4 regions of the Rhodococcus sp. IEGM 1330 genome follow, and region 3 is predicted to be linked to each of the others. Evidence: predicted binding sites of a transcription regulator. Region 3 holds the regulator's gene; each other region holds the start of a gene.

Region 1 (5,959 bases), on a different contig from region 3:
GTGTTCGTCGGATCGGGAATCTTCAAGTCCGGCAACCCCAAGGAGCGCGCCGAGGCGATCGTCAAGGCCACCACTTTCTTCGACGACCCCGACGTGCTCGCCAAGGTTTCGCGCGGTCTCGGCGAGGCGATGGTCGGAATCAACGTCGACGACCTCCCCGTCGGACACCGTCTCGCCGAGCGCGGCTGGTGACGGTCCTCGGTTAGTTGCGTTCGAGTGCCGGGCGGTCCGGATGGTCCCAGCGGACCAGAAAATCCGGCCGCTCGGCCGACAAGCCAAGGCTCTCGTAGTACGTGAGCAGCGGGGCGCAGGTCCACTGCTCGTCGGCGCTGGTTCGGCGGCGCAATGCGCTCGCGGACAGGCGTAGATGCACCGACAGATCGACGTTCAATCCCCGTCCGAGCAGCATGGGGCCCGCGATCAGGACGATCTGATTCGCTGCCGCCGAGGTGCTGCGGGCCCGTGCCGATCGGTCGGTCGCCTCATCCCACAGTCGCGGTAGAAAGTGACCTCCGCCACCAGGTCGCAGCGGGGCGATGACCTCTCGAACGATGGCGTCGTAGTCGAACCACAGTGTGCGATAGCTCAATTCGTCGGTGCGCGAGTACTCGAATCGAATGGACGCAGGTCGGACGTAGTCGTGCAGGTCGACGACGGCAGCCGGACGGCCCCGAGAGTGGGCGTGTTCGGCTGTGCGCGTTGCGAAGTCGACCGGCCGCGCGGCATCCGCGCCGTCGATCACGACGATCGATCGGGCCCCGTCCGGGCACGAATCGACGATCGACTCCACGAGAAGATCGGGAAATATCGGCACCGGTTGACCCACGCCGACCATCTTGCCTGGTCCGTCCATTGTTAGCCTGAGCCGTTGTCACAGAAAGGTGGACACCAGCCATGGCCAGCATCGAGGACATTCTCGAATTGGAACGGATCGAGAACGATATCTATCGGGGACGGACTTTCCCGAGTCGGCTGCCCCGTACGTTCGGCGGTCAGGTGGCGGGTCAGGCGCTCGTCGCGGCGGTGCGCACCGTGGCCCCCGAGTTTCGTGTGCACTCGCTGCACGGCTACTTCCTGCGTCCGGGCAATCCGAACGAACCGGCCGTGTTCATGGTCGATCGGATTCGGGACGGGCGCTCGTTCTGCACGCGCCGAGTGACCGGAATTCAGCACGGCAAGGCGATCTTCACGATGTCTGCCTCGTTCCACGGCGACGACGAGGGCATTTCGCATCAGGACGTCATGCCCGAGGTCGTGGGGCCGGACAGCCTGCCCGATCCCACCACCCTCGCCGAGTACGACCACTCGTACTACAAGGAGTGGTCGGAGTGGGACATCCGTCTCATTCCCGATGACCAGACCGTCAAACACCCGAGTTTCGCTGCGCAGCAACGAGTCTGGTTCCGTTACCGAGACAAGCTGCCCGACGACCAGGTGTTCCACGTCTGTGCGCTCGCATACATGAGCGATATGACATTGATCGGATCGGCCAAGGTGCCGCATCCGGACGCCGTCACGCAGACGGCCTCCCTCGATCACGCGCTGTGGTTCCTGCGGCCGTTCCGGGCCGATGAATGGTTGCTCTACGACCAGACGTCACCGTCAGCCGATTTCGGGCGGGCGCTGGCTCAAGGGCGAATCTTCGACACGTCCGGGCGCATGGTTGCCGCTGTGGTGCAAGAAGGGCTGATGCGCTACGAACGGGATGCCAACGCGCCCCACGTCGATCCCTTCGGCCGCAAGTGAGCGCTCCGACCATCGGAGTTCTGGCCCTGCAGGGCGACGTTCGCGAACATCTGGCTGCCCTGGAGTCGAGCGGCGCGCACGGCGTCACCGTGCGGCGTGCGGCCGAACTCGCGCAGATCGACGGGCTGATCATCCCCGGTGGGGAATCGACGACCATGAGCAACCTGCTCGGCGTGTTCGACCTGCTCGAACCGTTGCGTGCCCGGTTGGCCGAGGGCCTGCCCGCCTACGGATCGTGCGCGGGCATGATTCTGCTGGCGTCCGAGATTCTCGACACCAGGCCCGACGCCCGACATCTCGATTCCCTCGACATCACCGTGCGGCGCAACGCTTTCGGTCGTCAGGTCGATTCCTTCGAGACCGATCTCGACGTCACCGGCATCGACGGTGGGCCCGTCCGAGCGGTGTTCATCCGCGCGCCCTGGGTCGAGCGGGTGGGCGAGAGCGTCGAGGTGCTCGCCACCGTTCCGCACGGACCGGCCGCCGGACGGGTGGTGGCCGTTCGCCAGAACTCCGTGCTCGCGACGAGCTTTCATCCCGAGGTCACCGGCGACGATCGAGTGCACGCACTGTTCGTCGACATGGTGCGAGGCCGCTAGAACCTTCGATGGTCGGTCGGTGCCGAGCGCGGTACCGGGCGAGTAAAGTCGACAACACTGATTTCGAGCAGGAAGGGGCCCTATCGCATGAGCGGCCACTCAAAATGGGCCACCACCAAGCACAAGAAGGCGGTGATCGACGCCCGACGCGGCAAGTCTTTCGCCAAGCTCATCAAGAACATCGAGGTGGCCGCCCGCACGGGTGGCGGTGATCCCGTAGGCAACCCGACGCTCTTCGACGCCATTCAGAAGGCGAAGAAGACCTCGGTGCCCATCGACAACATCGAGCGGGCGCGCAAGCGAGGTGCAGGCGAGGAGACCGGTGGTGCCGACTGGCAGACCATCATGTACGAGGGCTACGGGCCCAACGGCGTGGCCATCCTGATCGAGTGCCTCACCGACAACCGCAACCGCGCCGCAGGCGAGGTACGGGTGGCAATGACCCGCAACGGTGGAAACATGGCCGATCCGGGCTCGGTGTCGTACCTGTTCTCACGCAAGGGTGTGGTGACCCTCGAGAAGAACGGTCAGAGCGAGGACGACGTTCTGATGGCCGTCCTCGAAGCCGGTGCCGAGGAAGTCAACGACAACGGTGACACTCTCGAGATCGTCAGCGAGCCGACCGACCTGATCGCCGTCCGCACCGCCTTGCAGGAGGCCGGAATCGACTACGACTCGGCCGAGGCGAGCTTCCAGGCCTCGGTCAACGTCCCGGTCGACGCGGACGGTGCACGCAAGGTGTTCAAGCTCATCGATGCACTCGAGGACAGCGACGACGTCCAGAACGTGTGGTCCAACGTCGACCTCTCCGACGAGGTCATGGCGGAGCTCGACGACGAGGACTGACGCCCCTCGCATCCGACGCAGTGATCGACCGGGTGTCGTATCCCTGATCCGACGGTGGGCTCCGCTACGCTATCGAACAACAGTTCGTAAGCGGAAGGTGTGGTGGCGTGCGGGTGATGGGTGTCGACCCCGGTCTGACCAGGTGTGGGCTCAGTCTGATCGAGGGTGGCGCGGGCCGAACGGTGGTCGCGCTCGATGTCGATGTGGTGCGAACGCCCGCGGACATGGATCTCGCACAACGTTTGCTGCGGATTTCCGAGGCCGCGGAGTACTGGCTCGATACCCACAAGCCTTCGGTGGTGGCGATCGAGCGAGTCTTCGCCCAACACAACGTGCGTACGGCCATGGGCACGGCCCAGGCCGGTGGCGTCATCGCCCTCGCGGCGGCCAGGCGCGGCGTCGACGTCTGCTTTCACACTCCCAGTGAGGTCAAGGCCGCCGTCACGGGCAACGGCTCGGCCGACAAGGCACAGGTGACCGCAATGGTCATGCGCATTCTCGGTCTGCAGACGGCACCGACTCCCGCGGACGCGGCCGACGCGCTGGCCCTCGGAATCTGTCATTGCTGGCGAGCGCCCATGATCGCCCGGATGGCGAAGGCCGAAGCCATGGCAGCCGAACAGAAACGCAAGTACGACGCGCGCCTGGCCGAGGAGCGCAAGGCTCGCGCCGTCGTGGCACGCAGGATCGAGAAATTGGCCAAGAAGGAGGCGGGCGCACGATGATCGCGTCGATCAGGGGTTCGGTGTTCGACATCGCGCTCGATCACGTCGTGCTCGAGGCTGCGGGCGTCGGGTACCGCGTCAATGCCACTCCGGCGACGTTGGCCACGCTGCACCGGGGGAGCGAAGCGACCCTCCTGACGACCATGATCGTGCGCGAGGACTCGCAGACGCTGTACGGGTTCCCCGACAAGGAGTCGCGTGAACTGTTCGAGTTGCTCCTCACCGTGACCGGCGTCGGCCCGCGAATCGCCATGGCAACTCTTGCCGTACACGAGCCCGATGCGCTGCGAACGGCCTTGGCGGACAGCGATATCGGAGCTCTGACCAGAGTTCCCGGTATCGGTAAGCGCGGCGCGGAGAGAATGGTCGTCGAGTTGCGCGACAAGGTCGACGCGGTGGTCGGACGCGCCGGAAGCTCTGCCGTGCCGGGATCCGGTGCGGGCAATTCGATGCGAGACCAGATCGTCGAAGCGCTGATCGGTCTCGGATTCCCCACCAAGCAGGCAGAGGAAGCCACCGACGCGGTACTCGCCCAGCAGCCCGAGGCCACGACGTCGACCGCGTTGAGGTCGGCTCTGGCGTACCTCGGAAAGTCCAGGTAGGCCCGGGTGACCGAGGAAGACCAGTTCGCCGAATCCCAGGTCGGTGCGGACGCGATGTCCGACGATCTGGATGTCGAGACGAGTCTGCGTCCGAAGAACCTCACCGATTTCATCGGTCAACCTCGGGTGCGCGAGCAGCTCCAGCTCGTATTGTCGGGTGCCAAGATGCGTGGCGGTACCCCCGATCACATCCTCATGTCCGGGCCGCCGGGCCTCGGCAAGACGAGTATGGCGATGATCATCGCCGCCGAGCTCGGAACCTCGCTTCGGCTCACGTCGGGTCCGGCGCTCGAGCGGGCAGGCGATCTTGCCGCGATGCTCAGCAACCTGGTCGAAGGCGACGTGCTGTTCATCGACGAGATCCATCGCATCGCCCGTCCGGCCGAGGAGATGCTGTACCTCGCGATGGAGGATTTCCGCGTCGACGTCATCGTCGGCAAGGGGCCGGGAGCGACGTCGATTCCACTCGAAGTCGCACCGTTCACTCTCGTCGGTGCCACCACCCGGTCGGGTGCGCTCACCGGCCCACTGCGAGATCGATTCGGGTTCGTGGCGCACATGGATTTCTACGAGCCGAGCGAACTCGAACGCATCCTGATGCGGTCGGCGGGAATTCTGGGCGTGCCGATCGACCGGGACGGCTGCGCCGAGATCGCCGGGCGCTCGCGCGGCACCCCCCGAATCGCGAACCGACTGCTCCGTCGAGTCCGCGACTACGCGGACGTCCGCGGCGACGGCACCGTCACCCAGGACACCGCGAAGGCCGCCCTGGTGGTCTACGACGTCGACAAACTCGGGCTCGACCGCCTGGACCGCGCAGTACTCAGCGCGCTCATCCGGAGCTTCGGCGGAGGGCCGGTGGGGGTGTCGACCCTGGCCGTCGCCGTCGGCGAGGAACCGTCGACGGTAGAGGAAGTGTGCGAGCCGTTCCTGGTGCGTGCCGGAATGATCGCCCGCACCCCCCGCGGGCGCGTCGCGACCGCTGCTGCATGGCAGCACCTCGGTCTGACGCCGCCGCCGGACCTCGCAGTGGGTGGAATTTCGGTCCGATCCTCGGAGGTTGCGCAGGGATTATTCGAGTGAATCGGGCACAACAGGACACGAACGGACCGGACCGGTTCCAGGTAATGGCACACTGGGTAGCTGCGAGGCCCGCACCGGCGACGTTCTCGCACGAGACAATGACGTATTTCGAACCCGACTTCGAGGACTGACCTTCCGATGGATTTGCTGTTCCCGCTGCTGATCGTGGCCCTTCTGGTACCGCTGTTTCTCAATGCGCGTCGACAGAAGAAGGTGTTGGCCAAGACCACGGAAATGCAGGACTCGCTGAAGATCGGCGACGAGGTCGTCACCACCGCCGGCCTGTACGCCCGAGTCGTCCTGGTCGAGGACGACACGATCGACCTGGAGATCGCCGACGGCGTCATCACCACCTGGT
Region 2 (5,959 bases), on a different contig from region 3:
AGAAATCTAGCAGAGGATCTGGACGGACTCTAATTGGGCAGACAGGTGCTGCGTGGTCGCTACCGCGTGAGCAACCATGCGATGACAACCAGCACCAAGAGCGCGATGAGCGCCAGCGTGACCCGAGACCGTGGCATTACTGTCCATCCTTCGTCGTAGTGGTGGCCGCACCCGTCAGCTCCGCGTCGCGAGCAGCCCGTGCATCACGCCCGAGCAGGTGCAGAACCACCGCGAGCACGCGATCGAACACGCGTGCCAGCAGGAACGCGGTAGGCACGATGACCAGCAGCACGACTACCGACTGTGGCACGAACGGCAAACCCGTCACCCACAGTTCGACGCCGTCCCACCAGCGTGCGATCGATTCCACCCTCGCAGCTTAAACCAGCTCGTTCCTCTCTCACGCCACGCCGACCGACGACCAGCAGTGGACGCATGCCGGGTATCGGTCGATGATTACGCCATGACGGCATACGAAGATGTTTCGCCAGTGCCCCCGGTGGCCGACGAGCCCCCCATGGGGTCGGGGCATCCAGGCTTGGGCGGGGTCGAGGTTCAGGGAGCGTTGGGCAGCACCGACGCACCGGTGTCTACCCTGACGTCCTATCGAAGTGCCTTTCCGCCGATCGACGACTACGCGTTCCTCTCGGACTGCGAGACGACCTGCCTGATCGCTCGAAACGGATCGGTCGAGTGGATGTGCGTGCCTCGTCCGGACTCCCCCAGCATCTTCGGAGCGATTCTCGATCGCAGCGCGGGCCATTTCCGTGTCGGGCCGTACGGTCAATCGGTGCCCGCGGCACGGCGGTATCTGCCCGGTGGCCTGATCGTCGAAACGACGTGGCAGACCGAAACCGGTTGGCTCGTGGTCCGCGACGCACTCGTCATGGGACCGTGGCACAACACCGATCAACGCTCTCGCACCCACAAGCGCGCACCGAGCGACTGGGACGCCGAACACATCCTGCTGCGCACCATCAAGTGCGTCAGCGGCACAGTCGAACTCGAGATGAGCTGCGAGCCGGCCTTCGACTACCACCGCGCGCCTGCGAAGTGGGAGTACACCGGCAAGGTGTACGAGGAAACCACCGCCACCTGCGAGGCTAGCGCGGGCGGTGATCAGCCCACGTTGAAGCTGACCACCAACCTCCGCATCGGCATCGAAGGACGCGAAGCCCGCGCCCGCACCCGAATGACGGAGGGCGACAACGTGTTCGTCGCTCTGTCGTGGTCGGATCTGCCTGCGCCGCAAACGTTCGAGGAAGCCGCGGACAAGATGTGGCGCACGTCCGAATGCTGGCGGCAGTGGATCACGATCGGCCGGTTCCCCGATCACCCGTGGCGGGGCTACCTGCAGCGCAGTGCTCTGACACTCAAGGGTCTGACCTACTCCCCCACCGGTGCGCTGCTGGCGGCGTCGACCACCTCACTTCCGGAAACTCCTGGTGGAGAACGCAACTGGGACTATCGCTACACGTGGGTACGTGACTCGACGTTCGCACTGTGGGGCCTCTACACACTCGGACTCGACCGTGAGGCCAACGACTTCTTCGCGTTCATGTCCGATGTGGCGACTACGGCGAACGGCGAGGTCAATCCGCTACAGGTCATGTACGGCATCGGCGGCGAAAAGACGCTCGACGAGAGCGAGCTGCCGCACCTGTCCGGATACGACGGCGCACGTCCGGTGCGTATCGGCAACGGAGCCTACGACCAAGAGCAGCACGACATCTGGGGCACGATGCTCGACTCGGTGTATCTGCATGTCAAGTCGCGCGAGCATGTCCCCGAATTCCTGTGGCCCCTGCTCAAACGACAGGTGGAGGAGGCGATCGCCAACTGGCGCAAGCCCGATCGCGGCATCTGGGAGGTGCGCGGTGAACCGCAGCACTTCACCTCCTCGAAGCTCATGTGCTGGGTTGCGCTCGACCGCGGCGCCAAGCTAGCCGACATCCATGGCGAGAAGGAGTATTCGGCCAAGTGGAACGAGATCGCCGACGAGATCAAGGCGGACATTCTCGAGAACGGCACCGATTCTCGGGGTGTCCTCACTCAGCGCTACGGTGACCCGTCGCTGGATGCGTCACTGCTGCTAGCACCGCTGCTTCGATTCCTGCCTGCCGAGGACGAACGCATCCGTGCGACGGTGCTCGCCATCGCCGACGAGCTGACCGAGGACGGCCTGGTCCTGCGCTACCGAACCGACACCACCGACGACGGTCTGGCGGGCGAGGAAGGGACGTTCACGATCTGCTCCTTCTGGCTCGTATCGGCGCTGGTCGAGATCGGCGAGCTCCCTCGCGCCAAGCACCTCTGCGAGCGTCTGTTGGGGTACGCGAGCCCACTCAAGCTCTACGCCGAGGAAATCGACCACCGCACCGGCCGTCACCTCGGCAACTTCCCGCAGGCTTTCACCCACCTCGCACTCATCAACGCGGTGGTTCACGTCATCCGCGCCGAGGAAGCTCAGGTGTCGGGGCACTTCCAGCCGGCGCACGCCAACCCCTGAACGGAAAGGTTCAGCGGCCGAGCTGCCTCGCCCATTCGGTGATCAGCTCGGCCGCGGGCTTCGCCTGCACGCGGCGATAGCCGGTACCGGCCCACATCGACAGTCCCGACGGATCGCCTGCCGCCGCGGCCTTCGCCCGCATCGGCGCGGTCAGGTAGTGCAGATCGGGATACGCCAGCGGTGCCGCTTCGGAGTTCTCACGCATGAACTCGTTCACCAGCCCTCGCGCAGGGCGGCCGGAGAACGCCTTGGTCACCGCAGTGTCAGGAGCGACCGTCAGTTGCTCTCGGTGCACCGGCTTGGTGCCGGCCTCGGGTGTGTTCAGAAACGCCGTACCGAGCTGCGCGGCGTGCGCGGCGCCCGAATCCAGCAGTGGCGCAATGTCGTTGCCATCCATCAGGCCGCCCGCGGCGATTCGCGGTAGATCCGATATCTCGCGCACTGCGATCAGCAGTTCGGTCAGCGGCTCGTCGGGGGCCGAGCCGTCGAAGGTGCCTCGATGACCGCCCGCTTCGGGTCCCTGCACCACGAGCGCGTCCACACCGTTTGCGGTGGCCACCGATGCGTCCGACGCGGTGGCGACGGTGGCCCACACCTCGGTTCCCACGGCGTGCAACTGGGCAACCTCGTCTGCGTCGAACGTCGCGAACGTACTCGACACCAGCGGTACCGGGTGCGCGAGCAGCCAGGCGAACTTCTCGGCGTAGAAGTCGTCACGTCGCACCAGCTCTCCCGGCTCTGCGTCGAAACGCTCGAACCAGGACGCCAGGTGCTCGGCATAGGACTCCACATCCGCACCCGATGGCTCCTCCGGCAGGAAGAGATTGACGCCGAACAGCAGACCGCGCACCGAGTCGATCTGCGCCGCAAAGGCTTCGGGCGTCAACAGCGCACCGGCGATCATGCCGAGCCCACCCGCCTCCGACACCGCGCGGGCGAGTTCGGGAGTACTCGGGCCGCCTGCCATCGGCGCACCGACAACGGGAACACGCAACTGCTTCAGAATCGGCGTCGTCACAGGTTCGAAATGTACTCGCCCGCCGCGGCCTCGTCCGTCGTACCCGACCTGCGGCCGCTACCACACGCCACCGACGAGTTCTTTTTCGCGAATAGTTAAGCAGGGCAATAGTTTTCGATTGCACTAACGTTGCCAATCGAACGCACGTTCGATACACTTGGTCCCATGACCGCAGCGATCTGGCAACTGAGCGAGAATGAACTCCTCGCCGACGCTGCTGCGGTCTCCCACAAAATCCAGCTGTTGGAAGCCCGGCGGATCGCCCTCGTCGGCGAGATCGACACCCGCGTCTCCCGGGAGAAGCTGGGCTTCCCCGGTCCCGCCGGCTGGCTGACCTCCACCACCCTGCTCTCTCCCAGCAGGGCGAACAAGATCGTCACCCTCGGCCGCGGCATGAAGAACTTCCCCGACATCGCCGACGCCGTCAACACCGGCGTGATGACCATCGACCACGCAGCCCTGATCCTCACTTTCGCCGAAACACCCCCGAAGAACCTGCCGCAAGCCGGGCAGGACATCGCCCGTAAAGCCATGATCACCGCCGCGACCGGACCCCAAGCACGCACCGGCCGCATCCGCGAAGCGATCACCAAACTCAACGACAGATTCGGCGGCAACAAACCACCTCCAGAGGACACCGACCGCAACGAATTCTTCGCCTCCAAGACCTTGAACGGCCGGTTGGTACTCAAAGGAGACTTCGATGCGATCACCGGAGAAAAACTCCTCACCGCACTCTCACCCCTGACCGAACCCCGCCCCGCCGCCGACGGCACCCAAGACGACCGCAGCCCCGCCAGGCGCCGAGCCGACGCCTTCGGACACATCCTCGACCAATACCTCGCCTCCAGTAACCGCCCCACCGAAGGCGGTGAACGACCCCACCTGAACCTGCACATCAGCCTCCGCGATCTCACCGACCTCCGCGACAGTGCCGACGCCGACGACATCACCGACGACGAGAACACTCGCACTGCAGACGAATCCGATGATGACAACCACCCCTCCACGGATCGCGGCGCATACAGGGACCTGCTCGGCGACGGCACCACCGTCGGATGGCTCCCCTGGATGGGACCGCTCTCCCGCAACACCTCCCGCCAGTTGGCCTGCGACTGTGTCCTCACTGCCATCGTCATGGACGAGAACGGCAACCCGTTGAACCTCGCTCGCACCGCCCGCACCGTCACCGCCAAACAACGCAAAGCCCTCACCGCCCGCGATCACGCATGCGCATTCCCCGGCTGCGGAAAACCCGCCGCCTGGACCGAAGGACACCACATCTGGCACTGGGGCGACGGCGGCCCCACCGACATGAACAACCTCGTCCTGCTCTGCGGATTCCACCACCGCCTCATGCACCACTCGGACTGGGAAGTGTTCATCGGCACCGATGGCCACCCCTGGTTCATCCCACCGGCAACCGTCAACCCCTATCGACAACCCAGGCCATCCCACGCCCGAGCAGGCCCCCACATCGCCTGAGCCCCAACAAAAACTCCAGCCCCGCACCGAAACACCGGTGCGGGGCTGGACGAGGTTGGAGCGGCAGAGCGTCGGTGAAGTTCCGTACTACTTCTTCGGCTTGTCCGAGGAGGATTCCGAGGACAACGCGGCGACGAAGGCTTCCTGTGGCACCTCGACGCGACCGATCGTCTTCATCCGCTTCTTGCCCTCTTTCTGCTTCTCGAGCAGCTTGCGCTTACGGCTGATGTCGCCGCCGTAGCACTTGGCCAGAACGTCCTTGCGGATCGCGCGGATGTTCTCGCGGGCGATGATGCGCGATCCGATGGCGGCCTGGATCGGCACCTCGAACTGCTGCCGCGGAATGAGTTCCTTGAGCTTGGTCGTCATCTTGTTGCCGTAGGCCGCGGCAGCGTCCTTGTGCACGATCGCCGAGAACGCGTCGACGGCCTCCCCCTGCAGCAGGATGTCGACCTTGACCAGCGCACCGGCCTGCTCGCCGATCTCCTCGTAGTCGAGGCTGGCGTATCCGCGGGTACGGGACTTCAGGATGTCGAAGAAGTCGAAGATGATCTCGGCCATCGGAATGGTGTAGCGCAGCTCCACTCGGGTTTCCGACAGGTAGTCCATGCCGCCGAGTTCTCCGCGTCGTCCCTGGCACAGTTCCATGATCGAACCGATGAACTCGCTGGGCGAGATGATGGTGCATTTGACCATCGGCTCGAACACTTCGCGCGCTTTGCCGTCGGGCCAGTACGACGGGTTGGTGACGATGTGCTCGGCACCGTCTTCCATCTCGACGCGGTAGACGACGTTCGGCGAGGTCGAGATCAGGTCCAGGTTGAACTCTCGCTCGAGCCGCTCGCGGGTGATCTCCATGTGCAGCAGCCCGAGGAAGCCGCAGCGGAAGCCGAAGCCGAGCGCCACCGACGTTTCCGGCTCGTACGTCAGTGCAGCATCGTTGAGCT
Region 3 (5,959 bases):
TCGTCGACGCGGAGGTTCCACAGCGTACCTCCGCGGTGCTCGCCCTGGTTCGCCCTGTGCTGACCGCTGCCCTGGCATTGTCCGCGCAACTTCAATCCTCCTCGGGCGAGCCGGCAGATGATGTTCGGGAACAGCTCGACGGCTTGATCTTTCGCGGGTTCGTCACCGAGTTCGGTTCTCGCAGATTGGCAGACCTTCCGCGCTATATCGCGGCTGCGACGAAGCGGTTGGCGACCCTGCCGAGCAGCGCGGGCCGTGACGCGGCGGCGATGGATGTACTCGATCGGGTGTACGCGTCGTACGGGCGACTGTTGGATTCGCTTCCGGAAAGCAGAAAGAACAGTTCCGGGGTACAGGAACTGTTCTGGATGATCGAGGAGTTGCGCGTGGGATTGTTCGCCCAGGGGATTCGTACGGCGTATCCGGTCTCGGAGAAGCGCATCGAGAAGGCGATCTCGGACCAGAGTCGCTGACGGGCAGGACTGTCAGTCGATGTCGGCGGACTCGCGGTGCTTGCGCAGTTCGTGGATTTCTTTCTCGAAGTCCTCGGCCGAGCTGAACGAGCGGTAGACGGAAGCGAAGCGCAGGTAGGCCACTTCGTCCAGATCACGGAGTGGACCGAGAATGGCCAACCCCACTTCGTTGCTGGGAATCTCTGCGGATCCCGCTGCACGGATGGCGTCCTCGACCTGCTGTGCCAGCAGGTTCAGCGCATCGTTGTCCACATCTCTGCCCTGGCAGGCGCGTCGGACTCCCTTGACGACTTTCTCGCGGCTGAACGGCTCGGTCACGCCGCTGCGTTTCACGACTGCAAGCACTGCGGCCTCGACGGTCGTGAATCGACGACCGCACTCCGGGCAGGATCGACGCCGCCGGATTGCTTGCCCCTCGTCCATCTCACGCGAGTCGACCACGCGTGAGTCGGGATGCCTGCAGAACGGGCAATGCATAAGGGATCCTCCGTCGTAGCCGATGCTCCGACGACGAGCACGCACATCGGGGCAGTCTGTCGAGGATACTCAGTCTTCTCGAACCCGACGGGGCCGGTGGTCATCTGCCGGGCGTGTACTCGACGAGAGCTCCGTCGTGCACTTCGACCACACCGGCCGGCTGCGCGCCTGCATCGGGGGCAACGGCCCGCAGGTTCGCGATGCCGATCAGGCCGCCTGCCACGACCAGGACCGCCAACACGGTCAGCACGAGCGATCGCATCCGAACCGGCTGACTCGCGAAGTGCGCGGAGGTCGCGTCGAACTCGCGATCGGCCTCCTCGCGATCGGTGACATCGGTCCACGACGGATCGAGGACCGGGAGGCACGGTGCGCTCTGCGTACGGGGTGCCGTGACACCGTGCATCCCGATGGGACTCTGCAGAACGGGACGCGCCCGGCGGCGACGCTCGACGACAGTGGATCGGGCACGGACACCGGCGGCGGTGGGGCGATCGGTGATGATGGTCATCGGAACCTCGACTTCGCTCGTTGGATCGAATGTTCGATCAGGCGTTCGATGGACGCTTGTTCGAAGTTCTATCACGAGCCTCCGACAAAGTCTGTAGAAAACGCGACACGAGTCGAACAGATGTTTGATTCAACAGCTGATACACGCTAGATTCGTGTCAGAAACCACACGCCACGAGTCGACACCATCAACTCCAGTCCGCGCAGACCTACCCCGCAGACCGGATCCAGGACACCAGCAGGAGGCCGACAGCATGAAGGACGAGACCTCGACGAGGTCGACCACGCGTTCCACGACGACGGGTTCCAAGACGACCGGAGCCAGGGCCACCGCAACGAAGGCCGCAGCGGGTAAGCCGGCCGCGGAACCGACATCCAAGGCCATGGAGGTCGACACCGACATCAGTGCGGGTCTCACCGAGCGGCAGCGGAAGGTACTCGAGGTCATTCGCGCTTCGGTCACCGAGCGCGGTTACCCACCGAGCATTCGGGAGATCGGTGATGCGGTCGGCCTGACATCGACCTCCTCCGTCGCTCACCAACTCCGCACCCTCGAGCGCAAGGGCTTCCTCCGGCGCGACGCCAACCGCCCCCGCGCCGTCGACGTCCGCGGTCTCGACGAGGTGCAGGCCGATCAGGCTGCCGCCGCCGTCGACGGATCGCCGGCGTCCGAGGAACAGGATCGGTTGCCGACCCCGACGTTCGTACCGGTATTGGGCCGGATCGCCGCCGGCGGTCCGATTCTGGCCGAAGAGGCCGTCGAGGACGTGTTTCCGCTCCCCCGCGAGCTGGTGGGTCAGGGTTCTCTGTTTCTGCTCAAGGTGGTCGGCGAGTCGATGATCGACGCGGCGATCTGCGACGGCGACTGGGTGGTTGTTCGTCAGCAGTCCGTGGCCGACAACGGCGACATCGTCGCTGCCATGATCGACGGCGAGGCCACCGTCAAGACGTTCAAGCGGTCCAAGGGCGAGGTGTGGCTGCTGCCGCACAACCCGCTCTTCGAGCCGATTCCGGGCAACAACGCCGCGATCCTCGGCAAGGTCGTCACCGTGATGCGCAAGCTGTAGAAATCGACACCGAAGTGACACGCGAAGGGCCGCAGCACATAGTGCTGCGGCCCTCTGCGTTCTTCGGATCAGCGGATCACAGATTCAATCCGCGGCCGATGATCTCCTTCATGATTTCGGTGGTGCCGCCGTAGATGGTCTGCACACGAGAGTCCATGTACGCCTTGGCGATCGGGTATTCCTTCATGTAGCCGTAGCCACCGTGCAGCTGCAGGCACCGGTCGATCAGTTTCACCTGATTCTCGGTGGTCCACCACTTCGCCATCGCGGCTTCTTGGACGGTCAACTTGTCTGCGTTGAGCAGTTCGATGAACTTGTCCACCATGATTCGGGTGGCGGTGGTTTCGGTGGCCAACTCCGCCAACACGAATCGGGTGTTCTGGAACTTGCCGATCGACTTTCCGAAGGCCTTGCGGTCGCGGCAGTACTGGATGGTCATGTCCAGTGCCGATTCCATCGCCGCTGCGGCGACGACGGCGATGGAGAGCCGCTCCTGAGGCAGATTCTGCATCAGGTAGATGAAGCCCATGCCCTCGTCGCCGAGCAGGTTGGCAGCGGGCACGCGAACATCGGTGAAGCTGAGTTCGGCGGTGTCCTGGGCCTTCATGCCGATCTTGTCGAGGTTGCGGCCTCGCTCGAATCCGGGCATGTCGCGTTCGACGACCAGCAGGCTGAAGCCCTGTGCGCCCTTCTCGGGATCGGTGCACGCCACGACGATGATCAAATCGGCGTTGATTCCGTTGGTGATGAATGTCTTCGAGCCGTTGAGCACCCAGTCGTCGCCGTCGCGTACGGCCTTGGTCTTGATGCCCTGCAGGTCGCTTCCGGTGCCCGGCTCGGTCATCGCGATCGCGGTGATCAGTTCGCCGGAGCAGAATCCGGGGAGCCAGCGCTGCTTCTGCTCGTCATTCGCAAGATCGATCAGATACGGCGCGACGACGTCGTTGTGCAGGGTGAAGCCGATACCGCTGTATCCACCGCGGGTGGTTTCCTCGGTGACGATGGCGTTGTAGCGGAAGTCCTTGACTCCGCCGCCGCCGAATTCCTCGGGCGCAGCCGTTCCGAGGAAGCCCTGCTTACCGGCCTCGACCCAGACGCCGCGGTCGACGATGTTCTGCTCTTCCCACTTCGCATGATTGGGGGCTACGTGCTGTTCGAGAAACTTCCGGTACGACTCCCGGAACAGCTCGTGCTCGGGCTCGAAAAGTGTGCGTTCCACGAATGTCTCCTTGTTCGGTGCATACCGACGTCGACCTGTGAACGGTGTCATTCGCGGTCGTCGGTACGACTGACGTCACGTTCCAACAGTACGTTCGGGGTACAGCGGAGGTCGATGACCAAAACGTGCGCGATCCGTGACCGACCCCGCTAGCGACCTCGTTTGCCTGTACTCCTCGCGAGCGCCGAGACGATCGGGTAGCCGACAAGGATGCCGACGGAACCCCACGCGATACCGCCGAGCTCGACCGATCCGACAGCCAGTGTCAGGTCACCGATTCCGGCGACGAGCGCCGCAGCGACGACCATGAGATTGACCGGATCGGTGAAGTCGACCTTCGCGTCGGTCCAGATGCGAACGCCCAGTAGCCCGATGAGTCCGTACAGAACCAGGGTCGCTCCCCCGATGACGCCGTCGGGCACGGTGAAGATCAGGGCACCGAACTTGGGCGAGAACGCCAGCACTATCGCGGTGACGGCCGCGACCCAGTACGCGGCCGTCGAATAGACGCGGGTGGCGGCCATGACCCCGATGTTCTCGGCGTACGTGGTGGTGCCCGAGCCACCAGCGGCTCCGGCCAGGGTGGTCGCCAACCCGTCGGCGATCAGCGCGTCGCCTGCCACGTCGTCGAGGTTCTTGCCGGTCATCGCAGCGACGGCCTTGACGTGTCCGACGTTCTCGGCGACGAGGACGATCACCACCGGCAGCGCCACCAGGATCACCGACAGCTCGAACGACGGTCCACGGAACTCCGGCAGGCCGATCCAGCTCGCCGCACTCAGAGCGTCGAGGCGTGGCTGCGCGATTCCACCGGTGACCGCGGCGAACACCCAACCGACGACGACACCGACCAGAATTCCGAGTCGCCCGAGCAGTCCCGGTCCGATGGCCGTGGCCAACAGAATGGCGACAAGCGTGACGGCGGCGATGAGGGGCTGCGCCTCGAACGACGTCGTCGCGGCCGGGGCCAGATTCAACCCGATCAACACGACCACGGCACCGGTGACCACGGGCGGCATGGCGGCGTCGAGCACGCGCCGACCGGCGATCTTGACCACGACCCCGATGGCCGCGAGTACGAGTCCGACGCACAGAACGGCGCCGAGCTGCGCGGCCGGGCCGTTCGCCTGGGTGGCACCGAGCGGAGCAAGGAATGCGAAGGACGACCCGAGGTAGCTGGGCACGCGCCCCCGGGTGATGATCAGGAACAGCACCGTCCCGATGCCCGAGAACAGCAGTGTCGTCGACACCGGGAAGCCGGTGATCGTCGGAACGAGCAACGTGGCACCGAACATCGCGACGACATGCTGCATCCCGATGCCGACGGTGCGCGGCCACGTCAATCTCTCGTCCGGTGCCACCACCGCCCCGGCCTCGACGGTCTTTCCGTTTCCGTGCAGCGTCCAACCCAGATTTCTCATGATGGGAAAAGACTATGGCGTCAGCCGAGGATCGCGCTCACTGCCTCACGGGCAGCGGCGGTGCTGTCCGTTTTGAGCGCTGCGGCGGCCGCTTCCTTGCACTGGGCGAGCGTGACCGTGGCCAATTTGGAACCCACATGCGCGACGGCGGCCGACGCAGCAGACAGTGAGGTGATGCCGAGTCCGACCAACACACAGGCCAGGAGCGGATCGGCAGCGGCCTCGCCGCAGACCCCGACCGGCTTGCCGGCCTTGGCACCCGCGGCAGCGGTGTGGGCCACCAGTGCCAATACCGCCGGCTGCCACGGATCGGTCAGACCGGCGAGCTGAGCAGACATGCGGTCGGCGGCCATCGTGTACTGCGCCAGGTCGTTGGTGCCGATGGACAGGAAGTCCACATGCTCGAGGATGTGCTCGGCGAGCAGCGCGGCTGCGGGAACCTCGATCATGACGCCGGGTGTCAGTCCTCGTTCACGGACGTCGGCGGCGAAATCTTTCGCCTCCAGCGCGGTTGCGATCATCGGAGCCATCACCCACGGGGAGGAATCGGTCGCCTTCGCGGCTGCTGCGATGCCGTCCAGCTGGCGGTACAGAATCCCGCGGTCGGCCTCGGCGATGCGGATGCCGCGAATGCCCAGGGCCGGATTGGCCTCGTCGGGATGGGTGGCAAACCTGAGCGGCTTGTCCGAGCCGGCGTCGAGAGTCCGCACGACGACCTTCTTGCCTGCGAACGCGTCGAGCACCTGGGCATAGATCTCGGCCTGCTCGTCGACGGTGGGTTCGGAGTCGCGG
Region 4 (5,959 bases), on a different contig from region 3:
GTTGTTCCGAAGGTGCCCGATTCCATCGTCGCCACACCACAATTCGACCTGCTGTTCAACGTAGACCTGTTCGGCGGCTTCGCCCGGGCCGGAATCGTCACGGCGTCGGTCGTACTGTTCACACTCGTTCTCTCGGGCTTCTTCGACGCCATGGGCACCATCCTCGGCGTCGGCGAGGAAGCGGGCCTGGTCGACAAGCAGGGCAGGATGCCGGGATTGAGCCGCATCCTCACCGTCGACGGCATCGGTGCCATCGTCGGAGGCGCGATCAACGGATCTGCCAACACGGCCGTCGTGGAGTCCGCGGCAGGCGTCACCGAAGGTGCCCGAACCGGTCTTGCCAGCGTCGTCACCGGCGGACTGCTCACGAGCCTGATCTTCTTCACCCCGCTGGCCGGCGTGGTTCCGGTCGGCGCAGCAGCGCCGGCCCTGGTTCTGGTGGGCGCGCTGATGATGACGCACGTGCGCAAGATCGACTGGGAGAACACCGAAATCGCGATCCCGGCCTTCCTGACTATCGTCTTGATGCCGTTCACGTACTCGATCACCGTCGGAGTCGCAGCAGGTGTCATCTCGTACACACTCGTCCGGCTGGCGAAAGGCAAAGTACGCCAGACTCATTGGTTGCTGTACCTGATGTCGGGCATCTTCCTGATCTACTTCGCCCTGCACCCCATCGAAGAAGCGCTGGGAATCTCGTAACGTGAAAGAGATCGTCGAACGGCTGTCGGCCTGGGACCACGAAGGTGTTCCCTACGCGGTAGCGACCGTCATCGCGGTATCCGGAAGTGCTCCACGGCTTCCGGGTGCCGCGATGGCGGTCTGCGCCGACGGTGAAGCAGTGGGCAGCGTCTCCGGCGGCTGCGTCGAAGGAGCCGTGTACGAGCTGTGCCGTCAGGTTCTCGACACCGGCGAGTCCGTCCGAGAATCGTTCGGCTACAGCGATGTCGACGCTTTTGCGGTCGGCTTGACCTGCGGGGGAGTGATCGAGGTGTTCGTCCGCCTCGGACCGCCGCGGGCGGTACTCACGGCCATCGCATCGGACTCGGCAGTGGCCACGGTGACATTGCTCTCCGGGTCCGGGGAGTCGCTCGCGGTGTCTTCCACGGCAACGATCGGCAGCACCGGGTTCTCCGACGTCGATTCCGTCGTCGTCGGTGAGGCGCTGGCGATGCTGGACTCCGGCGGTACCGGCATCCGGTCGGTGCGGTGCAGGCCGGACCTCGACGTGTTCGTCCAGTCGTACGCCACCGCCCCGCGCCTGCTGATCTTCGGGGCCATCGACTACGCCGGAGCACTCGCGCGCGTGGGCAAGTTCCTCGGGTATCACGTGACGGTGTGCGATGCCCGTCCGGTATTCGCAACTGCTGCACGGTTTCCCGACGCCGATGACGTCGTCACCGAATGGCCGCACAGCTACCTGGCGCGGACGGAAGTCGATGCCCGGACGGTGATCTGCGTGCTCACCCACGACGCCAAGTTCGATGTACCCCTGCTCGAGGTGGCTCTGCGCCTGCCGGTGGCATTCGTCGGGGCAATGGGATCGCGCCGTACCCACGAGGACCGCGCGGCCCGGTTACGCGAGGTCGGGCTGACGGAGCAGGAGCTGGCGCGCTTGAAGTCTCCGATCGGCTTGGACTTGGGTGCGAGAACACCAGAAGAAACTGCGCTGGCCATTGCGGCGGAATTCGTCGCCGTGCGACGCGGGGGTAGCGCGCTGCCTCTCACACGCACTGCTGGTCCGATCCACCACGACGAGGCGAATGCAAAATACGCGTAGACCTCTGTGGTGTTGCTTCATCCGGAGATCGATGGCGAAGGGTCGACTGTTGTGATGGATTCCGTGGGTGCTTCTACGGTGGTCGACCTCGCGCTAGTGCACGCGTTCGTCGACTCGATGGACGTGGTTGCTGCGAAGTTGAGCATCCTCGGTTGGACCCCGCACGCAACTGATGGCGAAGACACCTGCATCGATCAGCAGTGGGAGTACCCACCGTCAGGCAACTTGTGGCGGATCCATACAGGGCAACGCGGTGCTGAGTTTTTCATGGGCTTCATCGTCAACACTGTTGACGAAGCGTCAGCCCTGGATTTTGTCAGACTTGCCCGTTCCATCATTGCTCCGTGGTCTCGAAGCAGTGAATCGACACACCTTCGCGACGAGTTCGATTCAGAGGTCTGGAAAGACAACGTCCGCGTCATCACCCTTCGACTTCTACCCGGCACTTCCCGCCGCGTGGGCAAATCGGTCCCCCCTGCGCTTCAACTCACCGTGCAAGACGTGGGCAGTAGATCCACCTGACCCGCCGATCAGAGTTCATCCCCAAGCAATTGTCATTCGGACCGAAATTGCCTGCTCGAGAGGCCTGAATCGAACGTTTCCGTTTCTGTCGGTGGCCCGGGTTAGTCTTCACCTCGTTCGAACGCATGTTCTGAAACGTTGCTCACCGGGGGGTGAAATATGGGTGCAGTACCGACCGTGTCACTGGAGGCGTTGACCGCTGCCGCGCGTGAGGAGAACCGGCACGCGGCCCTCAAGATCACCGCCTGCTACCGCGTGCACTGCGACTGGATCACCCGCGACACCAAACACAAGCACTACAGCCGGTACGGGCGCACCGAGATGGCACTCGCGTTGGGCTGCTCCGCCACGGTCGCCGAAGCGTACGTCTCGGTCGCAGTCGCCCTGCACACCCGGCTCCCCCTGGTACGGGCCGCGTTCGAGACCGGCGAGATCGACCTCCCGCGAGTGCGGACCGCATGCCGGATCCTCGACAACCTCTCCGACGACATCGTGACGTTGGTCGAGAAAGAAGTAGTCGAAGCAGCGCGACGCAACTCGCCCGGCCCCCTCGAGAAAGAGATCTGGGACATCCTGCTGCGCGTCGCACCCGAGGAAGCAGCAGCACTGCGGGAGTTCGCGAAGAAATTCCGCACCGTCACCTACAGCCCCGCCGGGGAGTTGGCACGGATCCGGGCCGAGTTGACCGCACCCGAAGCCGCCGCCGCATGGCAGCTCCTCGAAGAAATGGCCGACACCCTCTGCCCCAAAGACCCGCGCGGTAAGAAAGAACGCCTGTGCGATGCGTTCATGGCCCGCATGCACGGCGAACCCCGCCTGGCGTGCCTGTGCCAACGCGAGGATTGCCCCAAGCCGGGTGCGGTGCTGCCGGATCGGCGGGTGCCGTTGACGATGATCACCGTCGACATCGCGACCCTGATCGGACTGTTGGCGAATCCGGCGTATCTGGCCGGGCACGGATCCATCGACCCGGAACTTGCCCGGGAGTTGGCACGCAACAGTCACTGGCAGATCCTGCTCACCGAAGCCGTCACCCTCGCCGAATCCCTCGGCCTCGCCGTGCAGAACCCGGAGACCGGGGAATGGGAAAGATGCTCGGACGGCGAGAAGGCAGAGGCTGCAACAGGACCCGAGCCGGGAACAGTGACGGACGCGGACGCGGGCACAGACGCTGCCGCGGACGCGGACGCAGGCAGAGAAGAAGACGCGGACTCGGCTGCTGATGCTGATGAGGGAATGAGGTCGGCCACGGATTCGGGGGCCGAGACAGATGCCTCGACCGGACAGACTTCGGCCAGTTCACCGGGAAACACCTCGGCATCGACACCGGAACCAGCGCCACCGGCAGACCAGGTCGGTGAGTCCGAGGAGAACGGCGAGTCCGCACCAGTACCCGCGACCGACCCGTCGGCAACTCCCTGCCCGGGTTCCGCCGGTCCAGTCCGGAACCGTGCAGCAACAGGCTCTACGGCACCGGTGAGCGAACCGCTAGCGGAGGCAACGTCGGCCACCGGCCCTGAGGCAGCTGCAACGTCTGAGCCCGTATCAGCTTCGCGATCACCTGCGGAACAGACATCGCCGACACCTAATGTCGCACCGAACTGTTCGGAATCACGCTCTTCCACAACACCATCCGGCACCGCCACATCCGGTCCAACGTCAGCCGAAGGCCCGGCACCAGGAACAGGCTCGGCTGCGGCCAGCGACAACCCACACCAGCGTTGCCTAGGATCACTGACCTCCGCCGCATCCCTGTTCTGCACCCACACACCAATCGGTAAGGGCACACGGCACAGCTCTGCCCTCGACCTCTCGACACTCAACCGCGCCGCCCCGAATCGCGCTGCCCTGAATCAGGCAGGCCTCGGGCGTTCGAGCAACCGCACCGGCTGTACAGCCAGCAGCCTCTACCTCGGCAACGCATCCCTGGCCGCAGCACTCGAAGCCGCCATCGCCGCCGACCCCACACTCGCCCGATCAGTACCCCGCGACCCACTCACCGACCGAGCCCTGATCTACCGACCCGACACCCTCACCACCGCCGCCGTCCGACTCCGCGACAAACACTGCCGCTTCCCCGGCTGCCACCGACCCGCCACACGCTGCCAACTCGACCACATCGTGGCCTTCGACCACACCAACCCCCACGGCGGCGGCTGGACCACCGTCAACAACCTCCAATGCCTCTGCGAATACCACCACACCGTCAAAACCGCCGGCTACTGGAAAGCCGTCATGCTCCCCGGCGGAGCCATCCTCTGGAAATCGACATCGAACACCATCCGAATCACCCTGCCCACCAACGGCACAGCAGTCCCCATCCTCGGCAACGACCTCAGACCACACATCCCCACCCAACCAAAACGATCCGGCATCATCGCCTACCCCGAGCCACCCGATACCCCGACACTGGAGCCGAATGTCGAAGAAGCACCGCCGTTCTAGAAGCTGCGTCTCACATGGAGAGTGCTATCGCACCAACAAACGCCCGGTCGAGGATTCCGAACCTGCGATCCACGACCGCCGCACCACACCCGACAAACCCAGTCGATCGTAGGCAGTCACCGGGTTGCGGTGGTACAGCTGCGCCACATCCACGGTGAAGTTCTCCTCCGGCGCAAACGCCACCAAGTCTGCAGCGCTACCGATCTCGATGCGCCCTCGATCAGCCATACCTACTTGGTCGGCAGTGTTGGTGGCCATCCACCGCACGATGTCGGTCAGTGCGAACCCACGGGCACGCGCCTCGGTCCACACCGCAGCCAGCGACACCTGCAACGACGCGATCCCGCCCCACGCATCACCGAAGTCTCCGGTGTCGAACCTCTTCAGATCGGGAGTACAGGGGGAGTGGTCGGTGACAATCGTGTCGATCGTGCCGTCGGACAAACCCTGCCACAACAGCTCTCGGTTTCCGGCCTCGCGGATCGGAGGGCAACACTTGAACTGGGTCGCCCCGGCCGGCACTGCTTCTGCGTCGAAACACAGATAATGCGGACAAGTTTCGACGGTCACCCGTATGCCGTCTCGCTTCGCCGACGCAATCATCGGCAACGCATCGGCACTCGACAGATGCAGAACATGCACCCGACACCCCGTCCGACGAGACAACTCGATCACCTGCTCGATCGCTCGGTTCTCAGCGGCACGCGGACGCGATTCCAAGAATCCCGAGTACTCACGGCCCGCCGCCGACGGTGCCTCGGCGATCACCTCGGCGTTCTCGGCATGCACGATCATCAACCCGTCGAACGACGCGATCTCGATCAAGGCCTTCTCGAGCTCCGGAATCGTCAGCGGCGGAAACTCGTCCACCCCAGACGCGAGCAGGAAGCACTTGAATCCGAAGACACCCGCATCGTGCAGCGGTCGCAGCTGATCGATGTTTCCTGGCACGGCACCGCCCCAGAATCCAACATTGACGACCGACTGATCTGCCGCCACCCGCCGCTTGATCTCCAACGACGCAACATCGATCGTGGGCGGAATACTGTTGAGCGGCATGTCGACGATGGTGGTGATGCCTCCCGCCGCGGCCGCCCGAGTAGCGCTGGCAAACCCCTCCCACTCGGTGCGCCCCGGCTCGTTGACGTGGACGTGGGTGTCCACCAAACCCGGCAGCAGCACCTCGTCCGGCCCGAGCTCGACCACCACCGC

The links. Region 3 encodes LexA, which represses DNA repair genes until DNA is damaged. Its sites were predicted from a motif close to CGAACANNTGTTCG; they were not measured.
Region 1: ruvC (crossover junction endodeoxyribonuclease RuvC) is a predicted target of LexA. The motif match lies at 3,265-3,278, and genes of this name have one in related genera.
Region 2: R4P57_RS11770 (HNH endonuclease signature motif containing protein) is a predicted target of LexA. The motif match lies at 3,665-3,678, and genes of this name have one in related genera.
Region 4: R4P57_RS26585 (HNH endonuclease signature motif containing protein) is a predicted target of LexA. The motif match lies at 2,421-2,434, and genes of this name have one in related genera.

The regions. Positions count from the first base shown of each region.
Region 1 covers NZ_JAWLSB010000006.1:387,130-393,088, reverse strand. Annotated here, with positions in the region: gene pdxS (pyridoxal 5'-phosphate synthase lyase subunit PdxS) at 1-192, shown strand, start outside; gene R4P57_RS16800 (hypothetical protein) at 203-853, opposite strand; gene R4P57_RS16795 (acyl-CoA thioesterase II) at 895-1,746, shown strand; gene pdxT (pyridoxal 5'-phosphate synthase glutaminase subunit PdxT) at 1,743-2,345, shown strand; gene R4P57_RS16785 (YebC/PmpR family DNA-binding transcriptional regulator) at 2,433-3,191, shown strand; gene ruvC (crossover junction endodeoxyribonuclease RuvC) at 3,299-3,916, shown strand; gene ruvA (Holliday junction branch migration protein RuvA) at 3,913-4,518, shown strand; gene ruvB (Holliday junction branch migration DNA helicase RuvB) at 4,573-5,601, shown strand; gene yajC (preprotein translocase subunit YajC) at 5,740-5,959, shown strand, end outside.
Region 2 covers NZ_JAWLSB010000004.1:194,574-200,532, forward strand. Annotated here, with positions in the region: gene R4P57_RS11755 (hypothetical protein) at 137-370, opposite strand; gene R4P57_RS11760 (glycoside hydrolase family 15 protein) at 464-2,509, shown strand; gene R4P57_RS11765 (nitronate monooxygenase) at 2,520-3,527, opposite strand; gene R4P57_RS11770 (HNH endonuclease signature motif containing protein) at 3,693-5,012, shown strand; gene lepA (translation elongation factor 4) at 5,100-5,959, opposite strand, start outside.
Region 3 covers NZ_JAWLSB010000001.1:929,039-934,997, reverse strand. Annotated here, with positions in the region: gene hrpA (ATP-dependent RNA helicase HrpA) at 1-473, shown strand, start outside; gene nrdR (transcriptional regulator NrdR) at 486-950, opposite strand; gene R4P57_RS04315 (hypothetical protein) at 1,051-1,461, opposite strand; gene lexA (transcriptional repressor LexA) at 1,844-2,527, shown strand; gene R4P57_RS04305 (acyl-CoA dehydrogenase family protein) at 2,604-3,746, opposite strand; gene R4P57_RS04300 (uracil-xanthine permease family protein) at 3,896-5,167, opposite strand; gene ptsP (phosphoenolpyruvate--protein phosphotransferase) at 5,188-5,959, opposite strand, start outside.
Region 4 covers NZ_JAWLSB010000018.1:30,912-36,870, forward strand. Annotated here, with positions in the region: gene R4P57_RS26570 (NCS2 family permease) at 1-702, shown strand, start outside; gene R4P57_RS26575 (XdhC family protein) at 704-1,780, shown strand; gene R4P57_RS26580 (hypothetical protein) at 1,790-2,302, shown strand; gene R4P57_RS26585 (HNH endonuclease signature motif containing protein) at 2,462-4,747, shown strand; gene allB (allantoinase AllB) at 4,772-5,959, opposite strand, start outside.